2 regions of the Caballeronia sp. 11_S32 genome follow, and region 2 is predicted to be linked to the other one. Evidence: predicted binding sites of a transcription regulator. Region 2 holds the regulator's gene; the other holds the start of a gene.

Region 1 (14,358 bases), on a different contig from region 2:
ATGATCGAAGGGATTCCGAGCGTGCTCGCCGGCGTGCTGCTGTACTTCAAGCTGCCGGAGCGTCCGCGCGATGCGCGCTGGCTCACGCCCGAAGAAGCGCAGGCGCTCGAAGCGCGCGCCGTGATCGATACGCACGGGCACCCGGAACTCACGTCGGCGGACTGGCTGGCCGCGCTGAAGCGGCCGACGACCGTGCTCATCGGCCTGATTTATTTCCTGAATCAGGTGGCCTTCGTCGGTCTGTACTTCTTCACGCCCGCGATCATCCAGCAGATGCATATCCAGACGCCGTTCATCGTGGGGCTCTTGTCGGCGAGCGTCGGCGTCGGTTTTCTGCTGGGCGTGCTGATTCTGCCGCGCCTGCATCGCCGTCATGGCAACGACTGCGTGTATCTCGGCATCCTGACTGCGGGGCTCGTCGCGGGCGCTTGCGCGTTCATCGCGACGGCGAACCCGGCGGGGCGCATGGTGCTGCTGGCCGTCACGGCATTCTTCGGCGGCGGCGTGCTGCCCTCGTACTGGGCCATCGCGATGAAGCGCCTTCAGGGCATTCAGGCGGCGGCGGGGCTTGCGTTCATCAATACGATCGGCCTGATCGGGGGCTTCGTCGGGCCGTATCTCTTCGGCATGACCGAAACCTTCACGGGCCGCAGCGATTCGGGCTTTCTGGTGATCGTCGCGGCATCGGTGCTCGGCCTTGCGCTCGTGCCGGTGTTCGCGAAAGCGATTCGGCGCGAAGCGGGCGCATCGACTCCGATGGACAACGGCAATGCGGCGGGCATGCGCTCGTGACTGACACAATCAACGAGAACGGAACCATGAGACTGGGAAACAAGGTGGCGGTCGTCACCGGAGCGGGGCAAGGTATCGGTGCGGCGACTGCACTGAAGTTCGCGCAAGAAGGCGCAACGGTCGTGGCATGCGACATGAACCAGGCATCGGTGAGCGATGTCGTCGCGCAATGCCGCGAGACGGGCGGCGAGGCGAGCGCCTTTTGCATCGACATGTCCGACCGCCGCAGTGTCGACGAGATGGTCACGGCGGTGCGCGAACGGCACGGACGCATCGACGTGCTGGTGAACAACGCGGGCATCACGCGCGATGCACGGCTGCAAAAGATGACGCTCGATCAGTTCGATGCCGTGATCGACGTGAATCTTCGCGCTGTCTTTCATGCGAGCCAGGCGGTCGTCGACAGCATGATCGCGCAGGGCTCGGGCGTGATTCTCAACGCGAGCTCGGTCGTCGGCATTTACGGCAACTACGGGCAGACCAACTACGCGGCGGCGAAGTTCGGCGTGATCGGCTTCACGAAGACATGGAGCCGCGAGCTCGGCCCGAAAGGCATACGCGTGAACGCGGTCGCGCCGGGCTTCGTCGATACGCCGATCCTGTCCACCGTCCCCGGCGATGTGCTCGACAAAATGCGTGCGCAAGTGCCGCTCGCGCGCCTCGGCAAGCCGGAAGAGATCGCCAACGTCTACGCGTTCCTCGCGAGCGACGAAGCCAGCTATATCAACGGCGCGGTGATCGAAGTATCGGGCGGCATGACGCTCTGACAGGCATCGGACACGACGAACATGAATGCAATCGAGCTTTTGAAACCTCGACCCGGATTGCGCGTGCTGATCACCGGCGCGGCTTCGGGCATCGGCGCGGGCATTGCGGAAGCCTTTCTGCAAGCAGACGCGCAGGTCTTCGTCTGCGATGTCGATAGTGCCGCCATCGACGATTTCACCGGCAAGCACGTCTCCCTCCACGGCTGCGTCGCGGATGTCGGTGATCCGCATCAGGTCGATGTCGTCATCGAGCGAACCCGGCAAGCAATGGGCGGGCTCGATGTGCTCGTGAACAATGCGGGCATCTCCGGCCCCACGGGGCCGGTCGAAGCACTCGATCCCGTGCAATGGGAGCGCACCGTCACCACCAATCTGAACAGTCATTTCTATTTTCTGCGCAGAGCCGTGCCCTTGCTCAAGGACACGTCCGAGCGTGCGAGCATCATCACGATGTCGTCGGTCGCGGGGCGGCTCGGCTATGCGTTTCGCACGCCGTATGCGGCCACGAAGTGGGCGCTCGTCGGGCTGGCCAAGTCGCTTGCGATCGAGCTTGGCCCGAGCAATATTCGCGTGAATGCGATCCTGCCCGGCGTGGTCCAGGGCGAGCGCATGGATCGCGTGATCGCCGCGCGCGCAGAGGCGCTGGGCATCACATTCGAAGCCATGCGCGACGAATATCTCAAGAAGATATCGCTGCGGCGCATGGTCACCATCGACGACATTGCCGCGATGACGCTCTTCCTGACCTCGCCCGCGGCCGGCAACATCACCGGACAGGCGATCAGCGTCGACGGCAACGTCGAGTATCTTTGAACGCGCGGCGGTCGTAAAAAAAGCGCCATGCCCTCTCGAGCATGGCGCTTGCATCCCACGTGGGCAGGGCGCGCTTACTTCACCACCGCCACCGGCGCATTCGACTTGACCGCCACCGCTGCCGGAATCGCCGCATCGACGGTCTGCGTCTGATCCACCGTCGTGCGCCCGCCATCGCGGAAGAACGCCTGCTCGGCCGCCTTGTTCAGCACGAGAATACTGATGCGCCGATTGGTAGGCTCATCGACGACGTCCTTGTTGAGCGGCAGGACATCGGCGAGACCTCGCACCTGCAGCACCTTGCTCTCCTTCATCCCGCCCGCGACGAGCGCGCGCCGTGCCGCATTGGCGCGTTCGCTCGACAGTTCCCAGTTCGAATAGCCCGTCTGACTGCCGGAATAGGGCACGGCATCCGTATGCCCCGCGATCGACACGCGGTTATCGACATCGTTCAGCGATGCGCCGATGTTCGTCAGAATCGTCGTCACATAAGCTTCGAGCTTGAAACTGCCGGAAGCGAACATCGGCCGATTGAGCGAATCGACGATCTCGATGCGCAGTCCTTCACTCGTGATCGCGATCCGGATCTGATCCTTGAACGCGCGCAACGCAGGCATCTGCTCGATGAGCGCCATGAGCTTCTGCTTGAGTTGCTGCAACTTCTGCAGGTCATCCGTTGCGACGGCCGCGCGCGCGATCGATTGCGGCACCGGCTGCGTCTGGCTCTTGTTGCCTTCACCGGGACGCGAGCTCGACAAATCCTTGCCGCCGCCCGTGATGACGCTCGTATGCGCCGAAGCGCCGCCGTCATTGCCGAACAATGCGGAAAGCGGCGTATTGAAGTATTGCTCGATGCCTTCCTTGTCGTACTTCGATGTCGATCCGAGCAGCCACATCAACAGAAAGAACGCCATCATCGCGGTGACGAAGTCGGCGTACGCGATCTTCCATGCGCCGCCGTGATGGCCGTGACCGTGCGCCTTCTTCTTGCGTTTCACGACGACGGTAGGCGCGAGCACCGACTGCAGCGGATCGCGTGATGGTTTCTCAGCCATGAGCGGAACTCCCTTGCGTGCGCTTATCGGTTAGGACGCCGACTTCGGCATCTTGGTGGCGCGCACGGCGTCGTCCAGCTCCTTGAAGCTCGGACGGTCGGCGGTGAAGAGCACCTTGCGGCCGAACTCGACGGCGACCGTCGGCGCGTAGCCGTTCATCGACGCGAGCAGCACGGACTTCACGCACTGGAACGGCTTCGCCTCGGCGGCGCCCTTCGCGTTGAGCAGATCCGCGAGCGGGCCGATGAAGCCATACGCCAGCAGAATGCCGAGGAAGGTGCCGACGAGCGCGCCCGCGATCATCTCGCCGAGCACGGCGGGCGCCGCGCCGACCGAGCCCATCGTGTGCACGACGCCCATCACCGCCGCGACGATACCGAACGCGGGCAAGCCGTCCGCCATCTTCTGAATCGCGTTCGCGGCCACCGAGCTTTCGGCGTGATGCGTTTCGAGCTCTTCGTCCATCAGGTCCTGCATTTCGAGCGCGTTGACATTGCCCGCCGACATCATGCGCAGATAATCGACGATGAAATCCAGCAGATGATGATCGGCCATCACGTGCTCGTACTTCTGGAAGAGCGGGCTGGATTCGGGCGCGTCGACATCGGCTTCGAGCGCCATCATCCCTTCCTTGCGCGCCTTTTGCAGCAGTTCATACAGCAGCGCGATCAGCGCGAGGTATTTCTCTTTCGTGTAGCCGCCGCCCTTGAATACCTTCGGAATGGCCTGCAAGGTTTTCTTGAGCGTGGGCGTCGGATTCGACACGACGAACGCGCCGATCGCCGCACCGAAAATACACAGCAGCTCGAAGGGTTGCACGAGCGCGGCGAGGTGGCCGCCGACGCCGATGAAGCTTCCGATCACCGAGCCGATGACCACCACCCATCCGATGATGACAAACATGTTTTCTCCGCAAATATCCGCGCGCCGCGGGCCGTGCGTGCTCGGGCTTGAGACGCGCACGGCTCGCGACGCATTGTTCGCTTGTTGTGGGGCTTATCGGCTCGAAACGACCGGACATTTAGGGTGACGCGCGCAAGTTTTTCTGCGCAAAGGTTTGCGCTGTAAATCTTACGTTCGTTCGATCTGCTGCCGAATGCCGTGCGCGCCGCCGCTTACGTCGCAGGTAATGGATCGCGCCCTTAGGCTTCGTCTAACATCGCTCGCATGAACTCGACCCTCGCACTCCCCGTTGCGCATTCCACCGTCGGTGCGCTGCTGCGCGAATGGCGCCAGCGGCGTCGCATGAGCCAGCTCGATCTCGCTGGCGAGGCGGACGTGTCCACGCGCCATCTGAGCTTCGTCGAATCGGGCCGCTCGCTGCCGAGCCGCGAGATGCTGATGCGCCTCGCGGAGCGGCTGGACGTGCCGCTGCGCGAGCGCAACACGCTGCTCGTCGCGGCAGGTTACGCGCCGCTGTATCGCGAGCGCGCGCTCGCCGATCCGCAACTCGCGGCAGCGCGGCGCGCGGTCGATCTCGTGCTGAAAGGGCACGAGCCGTATCCGGCGCTCGCGGTCGATCGTCACTGGACGATGATCGCGGCCAACGCGGCTATCGCGCCGCTCGTCGCTTCGGCGCATGCGGAGCTGCTCGCGCCGCCGGCGAACGTGCTGCGCCTGTCGATGCACCCGCAAGGTCTCGCCGATGCCATCGATAACTGGCACGAATGGCGCGCGCATCTGCTCGCGCGGCTGCGCCGGCAGATCGAGGTCTCGGGCGATGCGACGCTCGTCGCGCTGCTCGCCGAGCTCGAGGCGTACCCCGCGCCCGCGCATGCCGGGCATGCATCGCGCGGCGAGACCGATCCGGTCGTCGTGCCTTTGCGCATGCGCACGCCGCACGGCATCTTGTCGTTCTTCAGCACGACGACGGTTTTCGGCACGCCGGTCGATATCACCTTGTCGGAGCTCGCGATCGAAGCGTTCTTTCCCGCCGACGACACGACTGCCGATATCCTTCGCAATCTCGCCGACGCACGACGATGAACTTGCATCGCTGCCCGCGTGCTTACAAAATTGAACCTGGCGCACGTGCGCGAATCAATCGATAAGCAGGCTGCGCGGCGAACGGCGCGCAGCCTTTGTCAGCTTTTGTCCAACCAACGCGGAAGGCAGCGATGATTCAAACATTCGAGCAAGTGATCGGCGGGCAAAAGATGCAGTTCTGCGCGAGCATCGCGGAAGGCGGCGGCCCGGTGCGCGTCATCATCAGCCGCGCGGATTCGGCGGAATCGCTCGTGATCGTCGAAGCCGACGGCATTATCGGCACGATCAAGGCGGAGGTCGAAGCGCCCGATACCCTCGTCGCCGATGCCGTGCGCAAGGCGCAGCAGGAAGCGCTGATCGAGCGCGCGCTGGAAACCGGCGCCGTGCAGACGACCAGCCTGTAGTCTTTCTCGTGGCACACTACGCAAAAATGCCCGCGCGGTTGGAAGGCCGCGCGGGCATTTTTGCGTGACGGAGCACAGCCTTTACATGCGCGGCTCGCCGTTCTTCGGATCGGCGGGAACGATCGGCGTGGCGGAATCCGGACCGTCCGGCATGTCGGGATCTTCGGGATTCGGCGGGGCGTCCGGGTCGAGCAGCTTGTCCGGGTCCGGCTCGCGCGGCTCCTCGGGGGAGCGGGGCATCGTCGACATGGTTTTCTCCTCATAGAGTCGATGGCGTGCGCGCCGGCTCGGTTTTCAGCGCGCTTCGCCTGAGCGATGCAACGGCCGTTCCCGCTGCATCTCGTTCGCCGGATTGCGCACATGACGGGCGATCAGCGCGGCGCACAACAGCAGCGCGACGGAGATGCCCGCCGACCACCGCACCGCATCGACGATATGGCTCGCGCCCGCGGCGGCTTCGCCATGACCCGCGAGCGCGCCGAACATCGCAACGCCGATCGCGCCCGCCGCCTGCCGCGCGGTGTTGAGCACCGCCGAGGCCGTGCCCGCGCGCTGCTGGCCGACGGTGCCGAGCAGCGCGGTCGTCATCGCGGGCACCGCGAGCCCCATGCCCGAAGGAATCAGCAGGAAGGGCACGAGCAGCGCGGCGGTGGGAGTCGTCGCATCGACGAAGGCGAGCGCGGCGAAACCGGCGGCATCGATGAGCGCGCCGGCGATCATCGGGCCGCGCGAGCCGAAGCGCGCCACGACGGGACCGCTCGCCAGGTTCGAGATGAGAAAGCCGCCCGTCAGCGGCAGGAACGCAAGGCCGGTCTGCAAGGGCGTGTGTCCGAGCACGCGCTGCAGATACAGGCTCAGGACGAACACCATTCCATAGTAGGTGAGATTCACGCCGACGCCGAAGACCACGGCCGCGCTGAACGTGCGCTCGCCGAAGAGCGAAAGGGGCAGCATCGGCGCGCGGCTTCGGCGCTCGATCGCGATGAACGCGCCGCCCGCCGCGAGCGCCAGCGCGAGGCCGCCCGCGACGAGCGGGTGCGCCGGCCCGAGCGGACGCAGTTCGATCACCGCGCCGACGAGCGCAGCCAGCGCGACGATCGCGAGCGTCTGGCCGGGCAAGTCGATGCCGCGCGCGCGATGCGCGTCCTGCGCGCGCATCTTCCCGACCCACGCGAGCGTCGCGAGCACGCCCGCCGCGCAGATCGGCAGGTTGACCCAGAAGATGCTGCGCCAGCCGAACGCCGCGATCAGCACGCCGCCGACGATCGGCCCCGCCGCGATCGACACCGCGCCCGCCGCCGTCCACAGGCCGACCGCACGCGCGCGCAGGCGCCGGTCGTGGCCGCACGCGGCGTTGAGCAGCGCGAGCGAGTTCGGCAGCATCGCGGCGGCGCCGACGCCTTGCAGGGCGCGCGCGGCGATCAGTTGCGGCGCATCGCGCGAAAAGGCGCACGCGAGCGATGCCAGCGCGAAGAGCGCGAGCCCGCCGAGAAACAGGCGCCGCGCGCCGAAGCGGTCGCCGAGCGCGCCCGCGGAGAGCATGAGCGACGCGAAGGCGAGCGCGTAGCTGTCGACGGTCCATTGCAGGCTCGCGACGCCCGCGCCCAGATCGTGCCCGATGCTCGCGAGCGCGACATTCACGATCGACACATCGAGCTGGGAGACGACGAAGCCGACGCTGGTCGCGGCGACGACGAGCATCTGCCGCGCGGACAGATGCGTTTCTGAGGAGGAAAGGTTCGGGTTCATGCCGCCCATCGTAGGCGCGTCGCGCGTGCGACGTTTCGGCGTGACCTGAAACGTGAAAGCGGGGCGAAAAAAAAAGCGCGCCGAGCAAACGGCGCGCCATTTTCAGGAAAGCGCTAAAAATGGATCAGCGCGCTTCCTTGATGAACAGCGTCGTCAGCGCGCCGACCACGCAGAGCGCGCCGACGTACATCGCGGGCGCCATCGGGCTGGATTTCATCATCAGCGAGACGACGATCGGCGTGAGCCCGCCGAACACCGCATACGCGACGTTGTACGAAAACGAGATGCCCGAGAAGCGCACGGCGGGCGGGAAGGCTTTCACCATCACGAACGGAATCGCGCCGATCACACCGACGGTGAAGCCCGCGAACGCGTACCACGGCAACAGCACGGAGGCATCGAGCGCGACTTGCTGGAACATCAGCCAGTACGACACGGCGAGCGCAATCCCGCCGATGAAGATCGTCTTGCCCGCGCCGATCCGGCCCGCGATCGCGCCCGCGAGCACGCAGCCGATCGTGAGACACAACGTGGCCGCGCAATTCGCGACGAGCACCGTCGCCGGCGCGATGTGGAACTGCTTCTGCAGGAGCGTCGGCGTCATGAGGATCACGACGACGATCGCCGCCGACAGCATCCACGTGAGCAGCATCGAAATGACGACGGCGCGGCCGTGGTCGCGCAGCACGGCCTTGAGCGGAATCTCCGCCGCGAGCGACTTGCGCTTCTGCAACTCGGCGAACACCGGCGTTTCGTGCAGCCAGCGGCGCAGATACACCGAGCACAGGCCGAACAGGCCGCCGAGCAGGAAGGGCAGGCGCCACGCGAAATCGGCGACTTCGGCGGGCGCGAACGCCTTGTTGATCGCCGTGGCGATCAGCGAGCCGAGCAGGATGCCCGCCGTCAGGCCGGCCGTCAGCGTGCCGCACGCATAGCCGATATGGCGGCCCGGCACATGTTCCGAGACGAACACCCACGCGCCCGGCACCTCGCCGCCCACCGCCGCGCCCTGCATCACGCGGAACAGAAGCAGCAGCACGGGCGCCATCAGGCCGATCGACGCGTACGTGGGAAGCATGCCCATCAGCAGCGTCGGGATGGACATCAGCAGCACGGAGAGTGTGAACATGCGCTTGCGGCCGAGCAGGTCGCCGAAGTGCGCCATGATGATCCCGCCGAGCGGACGCGCGAGATAGCCCGCCGCGAAGATGCCGAAGGTCTGCAATTGACGCAGCCAGTCAGGAATCGACGGCGGGAAAAACAGTTGGCCGATGACCGGCGCGAAGAACACGAAGATGATGAAGTCGTAGAACTCGAGCGCGCCGCCGAGCGCGGCGAGCGTGAGCGTCTTGTAATCGCCGCGCGTGAGCGCACGGCCCGCCGCGCGCGGAGCGTCGGACAGAGGTGTTGCCTGCATCGAAAAAAGAACCCGTGAGTGGAAAAGCCACGCGTGGCGCGCGGTGGAACGAGGCTTTGCCCTGCGGGAGTGACTAGACGCGCCGGGTGGACGCGAAGCGAAGGACCGGGCGAGGCGCGCCAGGCGCCAGGCAAGGACCCAGCGGGCGCGGATTCGGAAGCCGCCGCCCGTCGTCCGCGCTGCGGGATGCGACGGACAGTCGCGGCGCAGCTTGCTACACGACGTCTCGGTAAAACGGCGGAAGCGGGAGTTTTTGAGCCAAACGCGGCATGTTACAGGATGAAAGGGGCGCCAAAAGAGAAAAGTCGTTCTATTTTCGAGATGGTTGCGCGCATGAGACGCCGCGCCGTGGCGCGCCTGCGCCGTCACATGCGTTGACAATTCGGATGAGTCCGATGGGAAAGGTTCAAGCCGCTGGCCAGAATGCGCAGCTTGAATCCCGTCTCATCCCGCGACGAGACGCCCGGCGGCCGCCTGAAGCACGGCGCCGCCCCATGTCCCTTGGACTCATCAGGTAAGACACCATGCGCGTCGCCGTTTTGCAAACCGACCCAAGCTATCGAAATCTCATCAGCGATGTCGTCAAACGACTCGGCCACACATGCGTCACGTTCGGCGACGGCCTCGTGCTGTCGAAAGCGCTGTCCCGCTCGACGGTCGATCTGCTGATTCTCGACTGGAATTCCACGGGCCTGTGCGGCCTGGACCTGCTGAAATCCGTGCGCTCGAGCTTTGGCGAGCGCGTGCCGGTCATGTTCGCGACGCCGGACGGCGCCGAGCACAACGTGGTCTGCGCACTCACCGCCGGCGCGGACGATTACGTCGTCTATCCGATTCGTCCGGGCGAATTCGGCGCGCGCATCGAAGCGCTCCTGCGCCGCGCGTACCCCGCGACGTCGAGCGCGTGCCTCGAAGTCGGCCCGTACCGTTTCGACGCCCGCCAGCAGACCGTGACCGTGCGCGGCAAGCCGGTGCAGCTGAGCGGCACGCAATTCCGCCTCGCGCAGCTTTTCTTCTCGAATATCGGCCGCGTTCTGTCGCGCGATCACATATTCGCGATGGTGTGGGGCCGCGAGTTCCGCGAAACCACACGCACCATCGACAGCCACGTGTCGCGTCTGCGGCTTGCGCTCGAGATCGAGCCGGTCAACAACTTCCGCCTGCAGCCGGTGTACAAGAGCGGTTATCGCCTGCTGCACCTCTACGATGAAGGCGAAGGACTCGATGGCGGCCTCGCCGAACCTGCGCCTGCGCAGATCGCAGCCTGAATCAGTTAGCTGACAACGAAAAAAATGCCGTCGCGATGACGGCATTTTCATTTGCGCCGGACCTCAGACCGCCGGCAGTTCCGGACGCGTCTCGATACTTCGGCGGATCAGCGCTTCGACCTCCTTGCGCTCCTCACCCGCGAGCGGCAGGCGCGGCGGGCGCACCGGCTCCGTGCCGAGACCCACGATCGCCTCGGCGAGCTTGATGTTCTGCACGAGCTTGTGCGACACATCGAGCGCGAGCAGCGGGGCGAACCAGCGGTAGATCGTGCGCGCTTCCTCCACGCGCCCCGCGCGGATCAGCTTGTAGATCGCTACCGTTTCGCGCGGGAACGCGCAGACGAGGCCGGCCACCCAGCCGTTCGCGCCCATCAGAATGGCTTCCATCGCGAGGTTGTCGACGCCGCAGAAGAGCGCGTAGCGGTCACCCGTTTCGTTGATGAGATCGGTGATGCGGCGCACGTCGCCGCTCGATTCCTTGATCGCCGCGAACTTCCTGTCTTCGGCCAGTTCCGCGAACATCTTCGGCGTTACATCGACGCCATACGCGAGCGGATTGTTGTAGACCATCAGCGGCAGCGGGCTCGCGTCCGCGACCATGCGGAAATGGTTGAGCGTCTCGCGCCGGTCCGACAGATAGCGCAGGCCCGGCAGCACCATGTAACCCGCCGCGCCGTGCCGCGCGCCGCGCTCGGCCTGGCGGCAGCCGTCGAGCGTGCTGTTCTCCGCGATCGTCAGCAGCACCGGCACGCGGCCGCGCGATGCGTCCACGGCGATGTCGAGCACTTCGAGCTTTTCGTCGAGCGAGAGCGTCGATGCTTCGCCGAGCGACCCACACACGATAATGCCGTCGACGCCGGCTTCGATCTGCGCGTCGATGTTCTTCGCGGTCCACGCGCGGTCTATGCTGAAATCGGCGTTGAACTTGGTGGTCACGGCGGGCATCACGCCTTCCCAGATATGCGTCACGGCGGGTCTCCGAAATTGATTGGACGGATTGCAGTGTAAGCACCGAAAAATCGGGCGTCTTGCGCGTTTCGCGCGCGCCGCGTGCCGATTTCGGCATAGCCGTTTCGCGGTGAACGCACGGCCCGCGGCACGTGTCGGGAACATGCCGCGTTATGCCGATTTCGTCATCAAAACGATCCAGCCGCGTCAAGACGGCCACCGCGTGCATTTCTACGATAGGCGGCATGAAAACCATCGACATCATCGACTCGCACACGGGCGGCGAACCGACGCGCCTCGTGATCGCGGGCGGCCCGGATCTGGGCAACGGCACGCTCGCGCAGCGTCTCGACACCTTCCGCGCGCGCTTCGACGACTGGCGCCGCGCGATCGTCACCGAGCCGCGCGGCTCCGACGTGATGGTGGGCGCGCTGCTGTGCGAGCCAGACGATCCGGCCGCGGCGGCGGGCGTCATCTTCTTCAACAACGTCGGCTATCTCGGCATGTGCGGGCACGGCACGATCGGGCTCGTCGCGTCGCTTGCCTACGCGGGCAGGATTGCGCCGGGGCGGCATCGCATCGACACACCCGTCGGTCCCGTCGACGCCACGCTCAACGCCAATGGCAGCGTCAGCGTGCGCAACGTGCCGGCGTACCGGCATCGGCGTGCGGTAACGGTCGATGTTCCAGGTCACGGTCCGCTCACGGGCGATGTCGCGTGGGGCGGCAACTGGTTCTTCCTCGTCGCGGACCACGGCCACGAACTCGGGCCCGCGCGCATTCCGGCGCTGACCGCGTTCACCGACGCGATCCGCGATGCGTTGCACGCGCAAGGCATCACCGGCGCCGATGGCGCTTTCATCGACCATATCGAGCTCTTCGCGGATTCACCCGTCGCGGGCGTCGACAGCCGCAATTTCGTGCTGTGTCCCGGCAGCGCGTACGACCGCTCGCCGTGCGGCACCGGCACCAGCGCGAAGCTCGCCTGCCTCGCGGCGGACGGCGTGCTCGCGCCGGGCGGCGTGTGGCGTCAGGAGAGCATCATCGGCAGCGTGTTCGAGGGCAGCTACGCGACCGACGGCGACGCGCTCGTCCCGACGATCACAGGCTACGCGCACGTCATGGGCGAAGGGCGGCTCGTGTTCGACGAGCGCGATCCGTTCATGCGAGGCATCGAGCCCGGCGCGCGGGCATGAAGGCCGATGTGATCGTCGTCGGCGCGGGCATCGTCGGCGCGGCGTGCGCGGCGGAGCTTGCCGCGCGCGGCCTGACGGTCGATGTGCTCGACGCGCGCGGCATCGGCGGCGGCGCGACGGCGGCGGGCATGGGCCATATCGTCGTGATGAACGATTCGCCCGCCGAATTTGCGCTGGCGCGTGCGTCGCGCGAACTGTGGCTCGCGCTCGCGCCGCGACTGCGCGAGCGCGATGCGTTCTCGCGCTGCGGCACGCTCTGGATCGCCGAAGACGAAGAGGAACTCGACGCCGCCCGCATCATGCGCGACGGTTTCGCGACAGCCGGCGTGCGCGCGCACATGCTCGACGCGGCCGCGCTGCGTGAGGCGGAGCCGGCGGTCAGTCACGCGATGCAAGGCGGCCTGCTGATCGACGGCGACGCCATCGTGTACGCGCCCGCCGCGGCGCAGTGGCTTGTGACGAGTTCGGCGCGCATACGCGTATCGACGGGCTGCGCGGTCCGCGCCGTCGACGCGGATGGCACGCACGCGAGCGTCACGCTTGCGAACGGCGAGCGGCGCACGGCTTCGCATATCGTCGTCGCCAACGGGCTCGCGGTGCCGGATCTGATCGCGGGCGTGCCGGTCGAAGCGAAGAAGGGACATCTGCTCATCACCGACCGGTATCCCGGCACGATCCGCCATCAGGTGCTGGAGCTCGGCTACATCAAGAGCGCGCATCACGCGCGCGGCACATCGGTGGCGTTCAATGCGCAGCCGCGTCCGACGGGGCAGGTTTTGATCGGCTCGTCGCGGCAGTTCGGCACGCTCGATCCCGCTGTCGAGACCAACGTCCTCGCCGCGATGCTCGCCCGCGCGGCGCGCTATCTGCCGGGCATCGGCGCGCTCAACGCGATCCGCGCGTGGACGGGCTTTCGCGCGGCCACGCCCGACGGCCTGCCGCTGATCGGCCCCGCGCGTCACGCGGGCGACCGGCTGTGGCTCGCGGCGGGTCACGAAGGGCTCGGCGTGACGACCTCGCTCGGCACCGCGAAGGTCATCGCCGCGCAGATGCTCGGCGAGCCGATGCCATTCGACATGCCCGATCCGAACGCCTTCTCCCCGCAACGTTTCGCCACGGAGCACGCCGATGGATGAGCCAGTACGCGTATTCATCGACGGTGAAGCGTTCACCGTGCCGCCGTTCACGACGGTCGCGGCGGCGCTCGCGCTGCGCGGCGTCGGCGCGACGCGGCGCTCCGTCACGAGCGAGCCGCGCGCCGCGCTGTGCGGCATGGGCGTGTGCCAAGAGTGCCGCGTGACCGTCGATGGCCGCGCGCATGTGCTCGGCTGTCAGACGCTTTGCCGCGACGGCCTTTCGATCAGGACGACGCGATGAAGATCGAGCACGCGGATATCGCGATCGTCGGCGCGGGACCGGCGGGGCTGCGGGCGGCGCACGTCGCCGCGCGTGCCGGCGCGCGGGTCGCGCTCGTCGACGACAATCCGCGCCCGGGCGGGCAAATCTGGCGGCAAGGCCCGGCGCTCGCGCCCGTCGCGCCCTTGAGCCGATGGCTCGACGACACGCGCGCATACGCGAACCTCGTCGTCATGAACGTGACGAAAGTCGCCGCCGCGGCGGGCGCGAAACGGCTCCTGCTCGAACGCGACGGCGCGCCCGTCGCGCTCGAATATTCGAAGCTGATTCTGGCAACCGGCGCCCGCGAGCGGCTCTTGCCGTTCGAAGGCTGGACCCTGCCCGGCGTGACGGGCGCGGGCGGCCTGCAGGCGCTCGTCAAGGGCGGGATGCCGGTGCGTGGCGAGCGCATCGTCGTCGCGGGGAGCGGGCCGCTGCTGCTCGCCGCCGCCGATACCGCGCGCCGTCACGGAGCGCATGTCGTCGCGGTCGTCGAACAGGCGCCGCTCGCGCGCGTCGCGCGGTTCGTCGCGTCGCTTGCGCTCACGCCGGGCAAGCTCGCGCAGGC
Region 2 (14,358 bases):
GTAGCCCGTGCGGGCGAGCATCAGCTCGCCGAATTGCGTCGACGGAAAAACGACCGCATTGAACGGCTTGATGTCCTGCGTTTGCGCACGCGTATCCGGCAGCACTTGCCAGGCTTTTTCGCGCGCATTCGGGCCTTGCACGGCGATGATCGCGAGATCGCGGCGCGGCGTGATGGACAGATTGAATTCGCCTTCGGCATTCAATTGCCCGAACCACGCGATGTCCTTCTCCGCCGTGCCCGCATTCACGACGACGCGAAAGCTCGTCTCGGAGAAGTAGTAAACGATGAGATCGTCGATGACGCCGCCGTCGCCGTTGAGCAGGCACGAGTAGAGCGCCTTGCCCGGCGTCGTGAGCTTGTCGACGTTATTGGCGATTGCGTACTTGAAGAATTCGCGGACGGCTTCGCCCTCGAAATCGACCACGCGCATGTGCGAAACGTCGAACATGCCGGCATCCGTGCGCACGGCGCGGTGCTCGTCGATCTGCGAACCGTAGTTGACGGGCATGTCCCAGCCGCCGAAGTCGACCATGCGCGCGTTGAGCGCGAGGTGAGCGGCGTGCAAGGGCGTGTGTTGAAGAGAAGTCATCGGGGCCTCGGTTCGCGAAACAAAAAAGGCCACGCAGCGCGCTTTTGCCTGCCGAATGCGCCTGCGCTCGCTGCCGTTGCAGCGCGCAAGGTGCATACCGGCTGGCGGTTGCGATGCGTGACCCCTCTGTCCTCGGTACCTGAGAGATTGCGCGAACCGTGCACGGTCGTGCCGCGGTTCATCGCGCGCCCCTTCGGTGGGCAACTGGCTCGTTCGACGAAGCCGCTGCCGCTCTCCAGAGTGCGAGGAAATTGCTTTCCTCGACGCCGTCGGTCCTTTTGCCTGAGAGTTTGCGGGTATGCCCCTTCGGCGGCGCGGCGTCCGCTGTCGTGCTGACAAGCGGCGGCCACGCGCTCTCCCGACGCGTGCGGCAGAATTTACGCGACCGAATTGGGGTTGTCAAACGGATTCGGACCGCAGCGATTGACTGTCCGATCGATCCGTATCGGCTTAGCCGAACGGGCCCGCGCGGCGAAGAATCGAACCGCTTTGTTTCAAATACGGGGAAATTTGCCGCAATCGCGCGCGTATGCTGGACGATTCGTCATCTTTTCCCCAGACCGCATGCCGGCCACCCTCACCATCGATGGCGTCACGTAGTTGGGCGAAAGCGTGTCGGTGCACGGTGGACGCTCCGGAAGCATCCACCGGCGATAGACGTCACTGGCGCGCGAACGGCACGCGCCGCCCTTCGGCGTCGCTCTGAATGGCCAGCTCGATGATCGTCATCGTATCGACCGCGTCCTGCGGCGAGACCGGAAATGGCTTCCTATCCTGAATCGCCGCCGCCAGCGCCCGATAAAACTCGATATATGCGCCGTCCTTCGTGGCGAATTCGTGACGCAGATCGAGGTCGCCATCGACTTCGCGCAGCACGCCCGGCGGGTTCTTCGCGAACTCCGGATTGCCCGGCCGCATGCCCGAACGCAGCTGATCTTCCTGAGTATCGAGCCCGTTCTTCACATAACTGCCGCGCGTGCCATGAATCGCGAAGCGCGGCGGTTCCAGCGCGGCGAGCGCGCTCGCGTGCAGGATCACTTCCTTGTCGCCGTAGCCGAGCACGAGATGCACGTAGTCCGGCGCGTGCGCGTGATCGCGGTGCGCCTTCACGAACGCCGTCACCGTCTGCGGCGCGCCGAAGAGCGTCAGCGCCTGATCGATCAGATGCGGCCCCAGATCGAACAGCAGCCCGCCGCCGCGCTCCGCCTCCTCGCGCCAGCGCTGCGGCACTTTCGGGCGGAAGCGGTCGAAATGCGATTCGTAATGCGTGATGCGCCCGAGCCGCCCGCTTTCGACGAGCGCGCGCACCGTCATGAAATCGCCGTCCCAGCGGCGATTGTGGAACGGCGCGAAGATCAGGCCTTTCTGCTGCGCGAGATCGGCGAGCGTGCGGGCGTCGCGCGCGGAGAGCGTCACCGGCTTGTCGACGACCACGTGCTTTCCCGCCGACAACGCCCGATGCGCGAGATCGAAGTGCGTGTCGTTCGGCGTCGCGATGACGACGCATTCGAGACCGTCGACGGCGAGCAGCGCGTCGAAATCCGCGACAATCTGCGCGTTCGGATAATCGGCCTGCGCGCGCTCGGCCTGGCTCGTCGCGATAGCCGTCACTTCGGCGCGGCCGCAGTGCTCTATGACCGGCGCGTGAAACGTCGCGCCGGCGAGTCCGTACCCCATTACGCCGACTTTCAGTGCTGTGTTCATGCGGGCATCGTCCTGTCGTGAATTCGGTCGGATATTGTGGCACGAACGAGGGCCGGAACCGCGCCGGTTCTATCGTGTTAACATCGCGCTCTCCTCCATGCGCCGGTCCGCCGCGCGCGCCAGATATCCAAGCCCAATACGATGTCCGCAGGTCTCAACGCCGCGCAAAGCGAAGCCGTGCGCTATCTCGACGGTCCCTGTCTCGTGCTCGCCGGCGCGGGCAGCGGCAAGACGCGCGTGATCACGCAGAAGATCGCGCATCTGATCGAAGGACGCGGCTTCGAGCCGAAGCACATCGCCGCGCTCACCTTCACGAACAAGGCCGCGCTCGAAATGCGCGAGCGCACCGGGAAACTGCTCGAAGGCAAGACGCTCACGACGCCCGGCAAGGAAGGCCGCAAGATTCCCGTCAATCAGTTGACGATCTGCACATTCCATTCGCTCGGCGTGCAGATCATGCGGCAGGAAGCGGAGCACGTCGGACTGAAGCCGCAGTTCTCCATCATGGATTCGGACGACTGCTTCGGCATGGTTCAGGAGCAGCTCGGCACGACCGACAAGGGTTTGATCCGCAAGATCCAGTCGATCATTTCGCTGTGGAAGAACGCGATGGTGTCGCCCGATCAGGCCTCCGTGCTCGCGAGCAACGAGGACGAGCATCAGGCGGCGATCGTCTATCGCAGCTATGCGGCCACGCTGCACGCGTATCAGGCGCTCGATTTCGACGATCTGATCCTGCGCCCCGCGCAGCTTTTCGCGGAGAACGAGCAGATTCGCGAGAAGTGGCAGAACCGCCTGCGTTATCTGCTGATCGACGAATATCAGGACACGAACGCGTGCCAGTACGAACTGGTGAAGCTGCTGGCCGGCCCGCGCGCGGCGTTCACCGCCGTGGGCGATGACGATCAGGCGATCTACGGCTGGCGCGGCGCGACCATCGAAAACCTCGCGCAGCTCGGCAAGGATTTCCCGAAGCTGCACGTCATCAAGCTGGAGCAGAACTATCGCTCGACGGTGCGGATTCTGACGGCGGCGAACAACGTCATCGCGAACAATCCGAAGCTGTTCGAGAAAAAGCTGTGGTCCGAGCACGGCATGGGCGACACGATCACCGTCACCGGCTGCAACGACGAGGAGCACGAGGCGGAATCCGTCGTGTTCCGGCTGTCGGCGCACAAGTTCGAGCGGCGCACCCAGTTTCGCGATTACGCGATTCTTTATCGCGGCAACTTTCAGGCGCGCATCTTCGAGCAGGTTTTGCGGCGCGAGCGCATTCCGTATGTGCTGTCGGGCGGGCAGTCGTTCTTCGACAAGGCCGAGATCAAGGACCTCATCGCGTATCTGCGTCTGATTGCGAATCCCGACGACGATCCCGCGTTCATCCGCGCGATCACGACGCCGCGGCGCGGTGTCGGCAACACGACGCTCGAAGCGCTCGGCGCGTTCGCGGGCGCGGCGAAGGTGTCGCTGTTCGAGGCGGTGTTCATGGGCGGCATCGAGGCGCGGCTGTCGGCGCGGCAGGTCGAGCCGCTGCGCACGTTCTGCGAATGGATCCGTCGATTGTCGGACCGCGCCGCGCGCGATCCCGCGACCGAAGTGCTCGACGACATGATGGAAGCCATCCATTACGAGTCGTATCTCTACGACGCGTACGACGAGCGTCAGGCGCAGTCCAAGTGGCAGAACGTGCTCGAGTTCCTCGAATGGCTCAAGCGCAAGGGCACGAAACCGGAGGCCGCGCCCGGAACGGAACAGACCGGCTACGACACCGCCGACGGTTTCGCCGATGAAGGCAAGAACCTGCTCGGCCTGATCCAGACGGTCGCGCTGATGTCGATGCTCGAAGGCAAGGAGGAAGATCCGGACGCGGTGCGGCTGTCGACCGTGCACGCATCGAAGGGGCTGGAGTATCCGCACGTGTTTCTGGTGGGCGTCGAGGAAGGCATCATGCCGCATCGCGGCGGCTCGGACGACGACGCGCCCATCGACGATTCGCGCATCGAGGAAGAGCGCCGGCTGATGTATGTGGCGATCACGCGGGCGCAGCGCAGCCTGCATCTGAACTGGTGCAAGAAGCGCAAACGCGCGCGGGAGACGGTGGTGTGCGAGCCGTCGCGCTTCATCCCCGAGATGCTGCTCGACGATGCGCCGCCGCCGACGAAGGAAGAAGCGCCCTTGTCGCCGAAGGATCGCATGGCGATGCTCAAGGCGATGTTGCAGAAGAGTTGATCTCTTTGCGCTTCAAATAAGAAAACCCTGCGCCACGACGACGCAGGGTTTTTTGTTTCGGCTCGAGCGTTACTTTGCCGCGTTGACCATGTAATCGACGGCCGCCTTCACATCCGCATCCGGTGCGTTCGATCCGCCCTTCGGCGGCATCGCACCCTTGCCGTGCAACGCGTAGTTGTAGACGGTGTCCATCGGCTCCTTGAGGCGCGGCGCCCATGCGGCCTTGTCGCCGAACTTCGGCGCATTGAGCACGCCGGCCGCGTGACATGCCTGGCAGACCTGCTCGTAGAGCGCCTTGCCGGCCTGGGCTGCGTCGGCGCTTTGCGCGCCCGCTGCCGGCGCCGCCGATGCGGTTTGCGGCACGGATGCGAGCGCCGCCACGGCGGCGGCGGCCTGCGCGTTTTCGTTCGAACTCGCGCCCGCCGGGGCCGATGCGCCTCCGGCACTCGCTGCCGGCGCCGATGCGCCCGCGCTGGCCGCCGCGCCCGGCGCGGGTTGCGCGGGTTCGGCGAGCTTGCCGCCGCTGCCGTTCGCCATATAGACGACAGCGCGCGCGATTTCGAAGTCGCTGTAATCGTCGGGGCTGGTGCCGCCGCGCGCGGGCATCGCGCCCTTGCCGTTGAGCGCGTTGTGCAGGAGCGTGTCGTAACCTTCGCCGATGCGCGTGCCCCATGCGCCGGCATCGCCGAACTTGGGCGCGCCTGCGGTGCCTGCCGCGTGACAGGCCGAGCACACCGCTTTATAGACTTCCTCGCCTGTCTTGTAGACGCGCGGCGCGTTGGCGTCGCGGATATCGACCTGCGCGGCGGGCGCGATGCGCTCCTTGACCGAGGATTCGAGATCGGTGCCGGCGCCGGTGCGCGTCGCATTGTTCACGTAGACGGCCAGCAGGATGATGATGGCGACCGGGATGCCGAATCCCGCGATGACCGCGGCGATGAGTTGGCCGGGTGTCTTGATCGGGGCTCCGTGGGGTGCTTCGCTCATGCTTGTCTCGTCTCCCGTTTTTTGGTGTGAGTCGGTTCAGTGACAGCGTGACAGCTACCGCATTGCGCTTGGGCGCGCCTTGGGGAAAGGCACGGTCGATTATAGACGGAACGCTTAACTGTCGGCGCGGGGTGGCCGGCGCGGCGGAGCGGGCGTTTACCCGAATCGTGTGAGGCTTCCGGCGTCTTGTCGCGCGGGCGCGTTCGACCCCGTGCGATGGACGAAGTCATGGAAAACAGGTATCCTCTCGGATTCGCATGGGCCTTGCAGCCGACTTTCGGCGTGTGTCTTTCCCCCGCAAGCCCTTCTCCGATGCGCCCGTAGCTCAATGGATAGAGTACTGCCCTCCGAAGGCAGGGGTTGCTGGTTCGATCCCAGCCGGGCGCGCCAAGAATTCCGCTTCAACTAAATCGGCAACAACCAGCACGCGCAGTTGTGTTGTCGGACTCATCCATCCGCCGGTTCGAATAATATTCCTGTCGTTCCCCTTGGCAGTACGCCGTCCACCTATCCAGGACGCGCCGAACCCTTGGGCGTTTTCACGTCACGAGACGGGATCTGCCTACGGCAGTGCTGATAAACGGTGCTTACATCCTCAAGCGATTCCGCAGTCCGAATCAACGAATGTGGCCGTCGCGATATGACTATCCGCCTGGATCAACGATTGCCAGAAAGAGCCGAGGTCGGCGCCGCACGAAGCACCGTCCCCCACCCGAACCCCATCCCCGCCAGCCACCTGCGATAAGCCACCGCCATCCGGTCACAGCGCTGATGCAACTCCGCATCGAGATCGAGCGGCAGGCATCGAGGCCACTGCGACTCCACGATCGGCGTGTCCTGCGTCAGGATCTCCATGTTGAAGTCATAAAGCTCCTGATCGGAATGCGTCGTGTCATCCTCGTGGATGGAAACGAGCCACGCCCGCGTCTCCGTCTGCGTCACGGGCGATGCCGCCAGCATGATATGCAACGCCCCCAGGCCACCGCCCGCCATCTTCGTGAGCGTCGCAATCATCGGCCGCTTCACGCGATACACATACTCGATCATCGCGCCGCCGCCTTGCCCCGGAATGCCCGCGGGCTGCCAGTATCGGCACTGCCGCGCCTCCAGCCCTCCATCGGTCACAAGGACTTCATAGTCAGGCACTTCCGTATGCGCGTCTTCGCCGAGAATGCCCTCGTGCACGAACGAAAAGTGCGCCATGTCCAGAAAATTCTCGACGACGCGCGGCGCCGATGACCTCACCATCTGCGGCGCGAGATTGATGCGCCGGCCGCCGGGAATCGCGGCTTCGGGAAAAAAATCGAGCGCATGAGCAGGCTCGCCGAAGCACATCCAGATAACGCCGTACTTCTCCTCGCTGACGTACGTCGTCGTGCAGACACGCTTCGATGGACGCAGCGACGGATTCGACGGAATCCGCAAACACTGTCCCTCGATGTCATAACGCCATCCGTGATACGGACACACGATCTGATCGCGCATCACGTGCCCGAGCGACAACTGCGCGCCCCGATGCGGACAGTAATCGCGCCACACGTGCGCCGCGCCGACGCTGTCGCGCCACACGACGATCCGCTCATCGGCGACGATGAACCCGCGCGCCCCGCCCTCCGGCACGTCGTCGCTATTACAGACCGGCAGCCATTCGGCCGTTAATGAGGCTGAGGAAGATTCGTCGCGCATCACGGTGAATCGGAAAAAGTCGTTCGAAAGCCGTTCTTACACGAAACACAGCGTCTTCGCAAAACGTTGCAAAATAGCGGATCGCTCGCTCGGTGCAATTCGATGCCACTCCATCCCACCGATGCCATGCGACGGGGCCGCAGTACATAACAGCAAGATAAAAGAAAGAAATCACCATCCAGGGGTTCAGTATGGAGCAGGCGCATCAACCGGCACGCCGGGCTTATGCCTTCGCATGGTCCGAGCACCGGAATCCCGAACGCGAGCAGGCCACGCTGCGGGTCTGGATGGGTGCGGCGGTTCTTCTGGCATACGGCATCTACGCGTGGCTCCATCCGTCGCACGATGCATCGATGGTCATGCGCATTGTCGCGCTGTACGTGTCTTATGGCGCCGTCACGCTCTTGATCGTCAGCCGCATGCGCTCGCCTTCGGTGAAGCGTCTCACGGCGACGACCATCGCCGATCAGACGCTGCTCGGGCTCGCGCTCGCCGCGGGCGGCGCCATCGGGCTGCCGCTCATCTGGGTGATGTTCTGGTTTCTGATCGGCTCGGGATGCCGCTATGGCAAGCGCACGCTCGCCGTTTCATGCGCGACGGCGCTCGTCATCGTCGTGGCGCTCGCGCTCTGGCAGCCGTGGTGGCATGCGAATATCCCCGCCGCTATCGGGCTGGGCCTGAGCGTGCTGGGCGCATCGGTGTATCTGAGCGTGCTCGTCGACCGGCTCGGCAACGCGAATCGGGATCTCGCGCGTCAGGCATCGACCGATCCGCTCACCGGCCTGTCGAACCGTTATGCGCTGGAGCAGATCGTCGATCGCGCGATGTCCGCGCCCGAAGCCGATGGCGACAGCGCCACCGCGCTCCTCCTCATCGATCTCGACGGCTTCAAGGAAGTGAACGACACCTACGGCCACGCCGTCGGCGACATGCTGCTGCAGGCCTTCGCGCAATCGCTCGGCAAGCGCATGCGCAAGACCGATACCATCGCGCGTCTGGGCGGCGACGAGTTCGTCGTGCTCGCGCATCAGGTGCGCGATCCCGCCGCGGTGCTCGCGATGGCCGACAGCATTCACTCGGTGCTCGCCGCGATCACCTCGGTGCAGGAGCGGCCGGTGTCGGTCTCGGCGAGCATCGGCGCATGCCTGCTTTCCAGCGCGACGGCCGCGCATCAATCCGGCATGACCGCCGTGCTACGCGCCGCCGACCGCGCGATGTATCGCGCGAAAAGTCTCGGCGAAGGCAAGACCGTGTTCGCCGAGACGCGCGACTTCGAAATGAACTAAAGCATCAAGCCTCGACGCCCGTCCACGCCTGCTCGCGCAGCTTCGCGCGAAGACGCGCCACCGCCTGGCTGTGCAACTGGCACACGCGCGATTCGCTCACTTCCATCACCGCGCCGATTTCGCGCAAGTTCAGGCCGCGTTCGTAATAGAGGCTCATCAGCAGCTTCTCGCGCTCGGGCAGCTTGTCGATGGCCTCGATCAGCGCGCCGCGCAAGCTGTCGTCGAGCAACGCCGAAAGCGGATCCGAACGGTCGACGCAATAACGGTCGAGGAACGGCTCGTCGTCGGCGGAGCGGTCGAAGTCTTCGTAGTAGATCAGCTGGCTGCCGTGCAAGTCCTGCAGCATCGACTGATACTCGGGAAGCGGCATGTTCATGTGCTCCGCGATCTCCGTCTCGCTCGCCGAGCGGCCGAGGTTCTGCTCGACCTTGTGCACCGCCGATTCCACTTCGCGCGATGTCTTGCGCATGCTGCGCGGCAGCCAGTCGTTCGCGCGCAGCTCATCCAGCATCGCGCCGCGAATGCGCTGGCTCGCGTAGGTCTCGAACTGCGCGCCTTGATCTTCCTTGTAGCGGCTCGCCGCGTCCATCAGGCCGATCATGCCGGCCTGGATGAGATCGTCGAGATCCACGCTCGCCGGCATCTTGGCGACGAGTTGAAGCCCCAGCCGGCGAACGAGCGGCGCATATTTCGTCAGCACGTCCGACTGTGAGAGTTTGCCTTGGGCGTTATACATCTTGGTCACCTATCTTGATCACATCGACGCCGTGCTGCTCATTGCATGCTCGGAAAGCCAGGCTTCCCGCACGCCGTGACCAGAGTCGCCTACCGGAATGCGCGCGTTTCTCTGGCTCTCCGTCTTCGCCGGATAAGGCGCGGGACGCATCGGCCAGTGCAGGAGCTCCGCCGCGATCGCGCGGTAGTCGCGCGCCGCGGCCGTGGCCGGGAACGCTTCGACTGCGCAGCGCGAGAGTTCCTTCGCCCGAGCGACGCGCGCATCCTCGGACACATACCCCGCCTGCACGAGCGACACGGCCAGATACCGGCTCGCGACGCCCGACAGGTTGTCGAACGCGACCGCCGCGTCGGCCGGGTTCTGCACGTGATTGATGAGCACGCGGAACTGGCCGATCGCGTGGGCGTAGTGCAGGCGCTTCATGCACGCATACGCCTCGGTGATCGCCGACGCGGCCACCCGCGTCACGACGAGAAAGTCATGCGCCTGCGCCGCGAGGGTCGACAGCGCGCCGTGGCGATCGAGCTGCGCATCGATCAACACGATGTCCGCCGGACCGTCGAGCAAGGCGCGGCACTGCGCGGCGTCGTGAACGATGCGCTCGTCGCGCGGCGCCGCGATCAGCGAGAAGCCGAACGGCGTGCGCTCGACGGTATCCGCCAGCGTGCGCCGTCCCGACATCACCGCGGCGAGCGCGCCTGCATCGGACAGGCCCAGCATGCGGCTCACCGATCCCGCGTCGCGATGCTCGTCGATCACGAGCACGTCCTTGCCGTGCACGGACAGCGCCGCGCCGAGATTCAACACCGCCGACGTGCATCCGATGCCCGCCGGCCCGCCCGCGACCGCCACCACGCGCGAACCGGCGCGCGTGAGGAGCCGTCGCAGACCTTCCGCCTGGTCGAGCACGAACTTATCCAAAGCGCACCTCATGCATGTCGGTCGTGGCGCGCGCGGACAACGCCGAGAGCAGCGCCGGCACTTCCTCGTCCTGCGGCACGAACGGCGAGCCGTCGCGCGGAATGCAGAACGCGCTCTTGATGAGAAAGCGCTTGGTCGCGACGTACAGGTTCTCCGGCACCTTCTGGCCGGTCGACACGTAATGCACGGGCAGCTTGTAGCGGATGACCGTATCGAGGACACCGCCGAGATTCGTGGCTTCGTCGAGCTTCGTCAGGATGCAGCCCGCGAGCGGCGGCTGATCCGGCGCGCTCTTGTAGGCCTGCACGACTTCGTTGAGCGTGTCGCCGTGGCTCGTCGCGTTGAGCAGCAGGATGCGCTGCACCGGATGACCCGCGCCGCACAGCATCGCGATCTGGTCGGAGACCATGCGGTCGCGCTGGCTCATGCCGATCGTGTCGATCAGCACGATATGTTTGTTGCGCAGCTCGGACAGCGCGAGCTGGAGGTCGGCGCCGTCCTTCACCGCGTGCACCGAAACGCCGAGAATCTTGCCGAAGATGCGCAGTTGCTCGTGCGCGCCGATACGGTAGCTGTCGGTCGTGAGCAGCGCTACCTTGCTTGCGCCGAAGCGCATCACGCAGCGCGCAGCGAGCTTCGCGGTGGTCGTCGTCTTGCCGACGCCCGTCGGGCCCATCAGCGCGAACACGCCGCCGCGCTCCATCAGCGCGTCTTCGCTGTCCATCACCGGGATGTTCGATTCGAGCACTTGCTGAACCCATTCGAGCGCGCCTTCCACGCTCTCCATCTCGGGCATGTTGTCCATCATCATGCGCACGAGTTGCGCGGAGAAGCCGGCGGAAAAGAGGCGCTTGGTCAGCGCGCCGCCCGTCGGATTGCGACGCTGGCGCTCGCCCCACATGAGACCGGAGAAGTGCTCTTCCATCATCGAGCGCATCGACGAGAGCTCGTTCATCACCGTTTCGTTGACGACCTGCTCCATGCGCGCGCGGATCGCTTCGGTGACGACGGCCGCCGCGTTCGCGGGCAGGCCTTCGAACGCGCTTTCCGGCGCGGCGTGTGCAGCGTGTGCAGCGGGCGCATCGGCGCGCGGCGCGCTCGCGTTTATCTTCTGCGCGGCGCGGCGCGCGGCGGCTTGCGCGGCTTCGCGAGCCCAGTCAGGGGTTTCGACCTTCGACTCGACGGCTGCTTCGGCACGCTTCGCCTGCGCTTGCTGACGCAGCGCGTACTTGCCCGCTTCCGCCGTTTGTTCGGCGCGCGGCTCTTGCACGGACACCGTCTTCGGCACGCCCATGCCGCGCGCGATCGCGGCGGATGCCGTGAGCGGCCGGTTCGACGGCATCGTCGCCTGCTGCGCGATGCGCTTCGCGTGCTCGATCAGCCACGGATTCGAATCGGCCATCGTGCGCGGCGCTTCGTCGTCGGATGCGGTTTCGTTCGATCGGGCGTGGTCTTCTTCATCGTCGATGTCGGTGTTCGCGCCGAAGACCGACGAGAACACGTCGCCGCTCGCATACGGATTCGCGGCTGGCTGCTTCATCGGCATCGCGGCGGCGGCGGCGGCGGCCAGCGCGGCGCGCGACGTGCCGGCCGAGCGCACTGCCTGCTCTTGCGCTGCGGGCGAAATCGATGCGATATCGCTATCCGCGACGCCGACGATCTCGACGGAGCCGTCATCGAGCGTGCGATTCGACAGCACCACGGCATCGGGTCCGAGCGCTTCACGAACCTGGCGCAATGCGTCGCGGCTGTTCGCACCGATGAATTTACGAATGTCCAAACTTGCCCCCGATGAGGTGAGACTGCGATCTTTGCTAGGCGGGCCCGCCTGGCTCATTGCCGTGCCCGCTTTTCAGTGAGGCCATTATTGCGAACTTCCCCTTTTGTCCATCGCTGGATAAAGGGTGAGAAAAAGGGGTATTTCGGCTGATGGAAACGCGACGGCGCGCTCTTCGGAAAAAGATTCCGTCTCGCGCTTTTCCGGACACGCGCGCGACGGCGTAAGCTCTAGGGTCTGTTCGCCCACGATCCGGCTCGCCTCGAGACGCGTCCGGACATTCCAAGGAGACTTCTTCGCATGGCGTCCGCTGTCCCCTCCGCGCAATCCGCAGCTCCCCAAGGTCAAACCACCGGCGCGCGCCTCGTCGTCGATGCGCTCGTGCATCACGGCGTCGAACGCGTGTTCTGCGTTCCCGGCGAGAGCTTTCTCGCCGTGCTCGATTCCCTGCACGACGAAACCTCGCAGATTCAGACGATCGTCTGCCGTCACGAGGCGGGCGCGGCGAACATGGCCGAAGCGGTCGGCAAGCTGACCGGGCGGCCGGGCATCGCGATCGTGACGCGCGGCCCTGGCGCTACGCACGCGTCGATCGGCGTGCACACCGCGTTTCAGGATTCGACGCCGATGATCCTGCTCATCGGCCAATGCGCCCGCGATCACATGGATCGCGAGGCGTTTCAGGAAATCGACTATCGGCGGATGTTCGGGCAGATGGCCAAATGGGTCGCGCAGATCGACGATCCACGCCGCGTGCCGGAATACCTGAGCCACGCGTTTCACACGGCGACGTCGGGCCGCCCGGGTCCTGTCGTGCTCGCGCTGCCGGAAGACATGCTGACCGAAACGGTCGACGCCGCGCCGCCCGCGCCGCGCTATCAGCGCGTGGCGGCGTCGCCGTCGGCGGCGCAGATCGAACGCCTGCGCGAAGTGCTCGCGAGCGCGAAGAAGCCGTTCGTGATCGCGGGCGGCAGCGGCTGGACGGCCGAGGGGACGCAGGATTTCGCGCGCTTCGTCGAGCAATGGAAGCTGCCGGTGGGCTGCGCGTTCCGCTATCAGGACACGCTTTCGAACGAGCATCCGAACTACGCGGGCGATGTCGGTCTCGGCATCAATCCGGCGCTCGCCGCGCGCGTGCGCGACGCCGACGTGCTCTTCGTGCTCGGCCCGCGCATGGGCGAATCGACGACGGGCGGCTACACGCTGCTCGACATCCCGAAGACGAAGCAGACGCTCATCCACGTGCACCAGGGTGCGGAGGAGCTCGGGCGCGTGTACAGCGCCGATCTGCCAATTGTCTCGGGCATGCCGGAAATCGCGTCGATGCTCGCCGCGCTGACGCCCCCCGCGAACATCGCGTGGGGCGGCGAAGTCGAGACCGCGCGCGCCGCGTACCTCGAATGGCGCAAGCCCCGCCCGATGCTCGGCGACGTACAGCTCGGCGAGATCATGCGTCAGCTCGCGGAAACAATTCCCGCCGATTCGATCCTCACGAACGGCGCGGGCAATTACGCGACGTGGCTGCATCGGCACTATTCGTATCGGCACTTCCGTTCGCAGGTCGCGCCGACGAGCGGAGCGATGGGTTATGGCGTGCCCGCCGCGATTGCCGCGAAGTCGCTTTACCCGGAGCGCACGGTGATCGCGTTCGCGGGCGACGGCTGCTTCATGATGTCGAGCCAGGAAATCGCCACGGCCATGCAATATCAGTTGCCGGTGATTTTCATCGTCGTGAACAACGCGCAGTACGGCACGATCCGCATGCATCAGGAGCGCCATTACCCGAATCGCGTGCACGGAACCGGGCTCACGAACCCGGACTTCGTCGCCTATGCGCGCGCGTTCGGCGCGCACGGCGAGCTCGTCGAGACGACGGATCAGTTCATGCCCGCGTTCGAACGCGCGCGAAATTCCGGTCTGCCGGCGCTGATCGAAATCCGTATTCCACAGGATCAGAGCACGCCGGGCGCGACACTCGAACAAATTCGCCAGCAAGGCCAGCGCTAAGCGACAAACTTTCAATCTTCTTGCAGCACACTCCCGGTGGCAGTAGAGTAGCCAGTTCAAAAACCATTGGGAGTTAGCGATGCTGAAGGTTCTGGCTTTGTCGTTGGCATTGGGTTTCTCGGGCGCGGCGTTCGCGAAGGCGGACTGCACGGCGCACCCGAAGAGCGAGTGGATGAAGGAATCGGATGCCAAGGCGCAGCTCGAAGCGCAGGGCTACAAGATCCGCAAGTTCAAGGTCGACGGAAACTGCTACGAGATCTACGGCCACAACAAGGACGGCAAGAAGGTCGAGATCTATTACGACACGAAGACGCTGGCCGTCGTGAAGTCGGAAGTCGAGTAAGCGTCTCTCTTTTCGATGATGACGCCCGTGAAAGTCTGGGATCGCTGTGTCCGGCTCACGCACTGGACGGTCGCGGGCATCGTCCTCTGGA

The links. Region 2 encodes FliA, which starts transcription of late flagellar genes. Its sites were predicted from a motif close to CTAAAGTTTNNNNNNNNNNNGCCGNTA; they were not measured.
Region 1: motA (flagellar motor stator protein MotA) is a predicted target of FliA. The motif match lies at 4,425-4,451, and genes of this name have one in related genera.

The regions. Positions count from the first base shown of each region.
Region 1 is NZ_JBXOWH010000004.1:593,344-607,701, forward strand. It holds gene AC1Z32_RS28755 (MFS transporter) at 1-792, shown strand, start outside; gene fabG (3-oxoacyl-[acyl-carrier-protein] reductase) at 819-1,559, shown strand; gene AC1Z32_RS28765 (SDR family oxidoreductase) at 1,581-2,372, shown strand; gene motB (flagellar motor protein MotB) at 2,447-3,427, opposite strand; gene motA (flagellar motor stator protein MotA) at 3,458-4,330, opposite strand; gene AC1Z32_RS28780 (helix-turn-helix domain-containing protein) at 4,595-5,413, shown strand; gene AC1Z32_RS28785 (hypothetical protein) at 5,545-5,817, shown strand; gene AC1Z32_RS28790 (hypothetical protein) at 5,899-6,066, opposite strand; gene AC1Z32_RS28795 (MFS transporter) at 6,112-7,575, opposite strand; gene AC1Z32_RS28800 (MFS transporter) at 7,691-8,983, opposite strand; gene AC1Z32_RS28805 (response regulator transcription factor) at 9,508-10,251, shown strand; gene AC1Z32_RS28810 (dihydrodipicolinate synthase family protein) at 10,315-11,220, opposite strand; gene AC1Z32_RS28815 (4-hydroxyproline epimerase) at 11,436-12,395, shown strand; gene AC1Z32_RS28820 (NAD(P)/FAD-dependent oxidoreductase) at 12,392-13,531, shown strand; gene AC1Z32_RS28825 ((2Fe-2S)-binding protein) at 13,524-13,772, shown strand; gene AC1Z32_RS28830 (FAD-dependent oxidoreductase) at 13,769-14,358, shown strand, end outside.
Region 2 is NZ_JBXOWH010000003.1:311,664-326,021, forward strand. It holds gene gcvT (glycine cleavage system aminomethyltransferase GcvT) at 1-591, opposite strand, end outside; glycine riboswitch at 708-840, opposite strand; glycine riboswitch at 852-962, opposite strand; gene AC1Z32_RS13055 (oxidoreductase) at 1,252-2,295, opposite strand; gene AC1Z32_RS13060 (UvrD-helicase domain-containing protein) at 2,437-4,524, shown strand; gene AC1Z32_RS13065 (c-type cytochrome) at 4,594-5,511, opposite strand; tRNA gene AC1Z32_RS13070 (tRNA-Arg) at 5,826-5,901, shown strand; gene AC1Z32_RS13075 (Rieske 2Fe-2S domain-containing protein) at 6,169-7,197, opposite strand; gene AC1Z32_RS13080 (diguanylate cyclase domain-containing protein) at 7,389-8,483, shown strand; gene AC1Z32_RS13085 (RNA polymerase sigma factor FliA) at 8,488-9,219, opposite strand; gene AC1Z32_RS13090 (MinD/ParA family ATP-binding protein) at 9,238-10,140, opposite strand; gene flhF (flagellar biosynthesis GTPase FlhF) at 10,133-11,920, opposite strand; gene AC1Z32_RS13100 (thiamine pyrophosphate-binding protein) at 12,218-13,924, shown strand; gene AC1Z32_RS13105 (PepSY domain-containing protein) at 14,004-14,267, shown strand; gene AC1Z32_RS13110 (cytochrome b/b6 domain-containing protein) at 14,286-14,358, shown strand, end outside.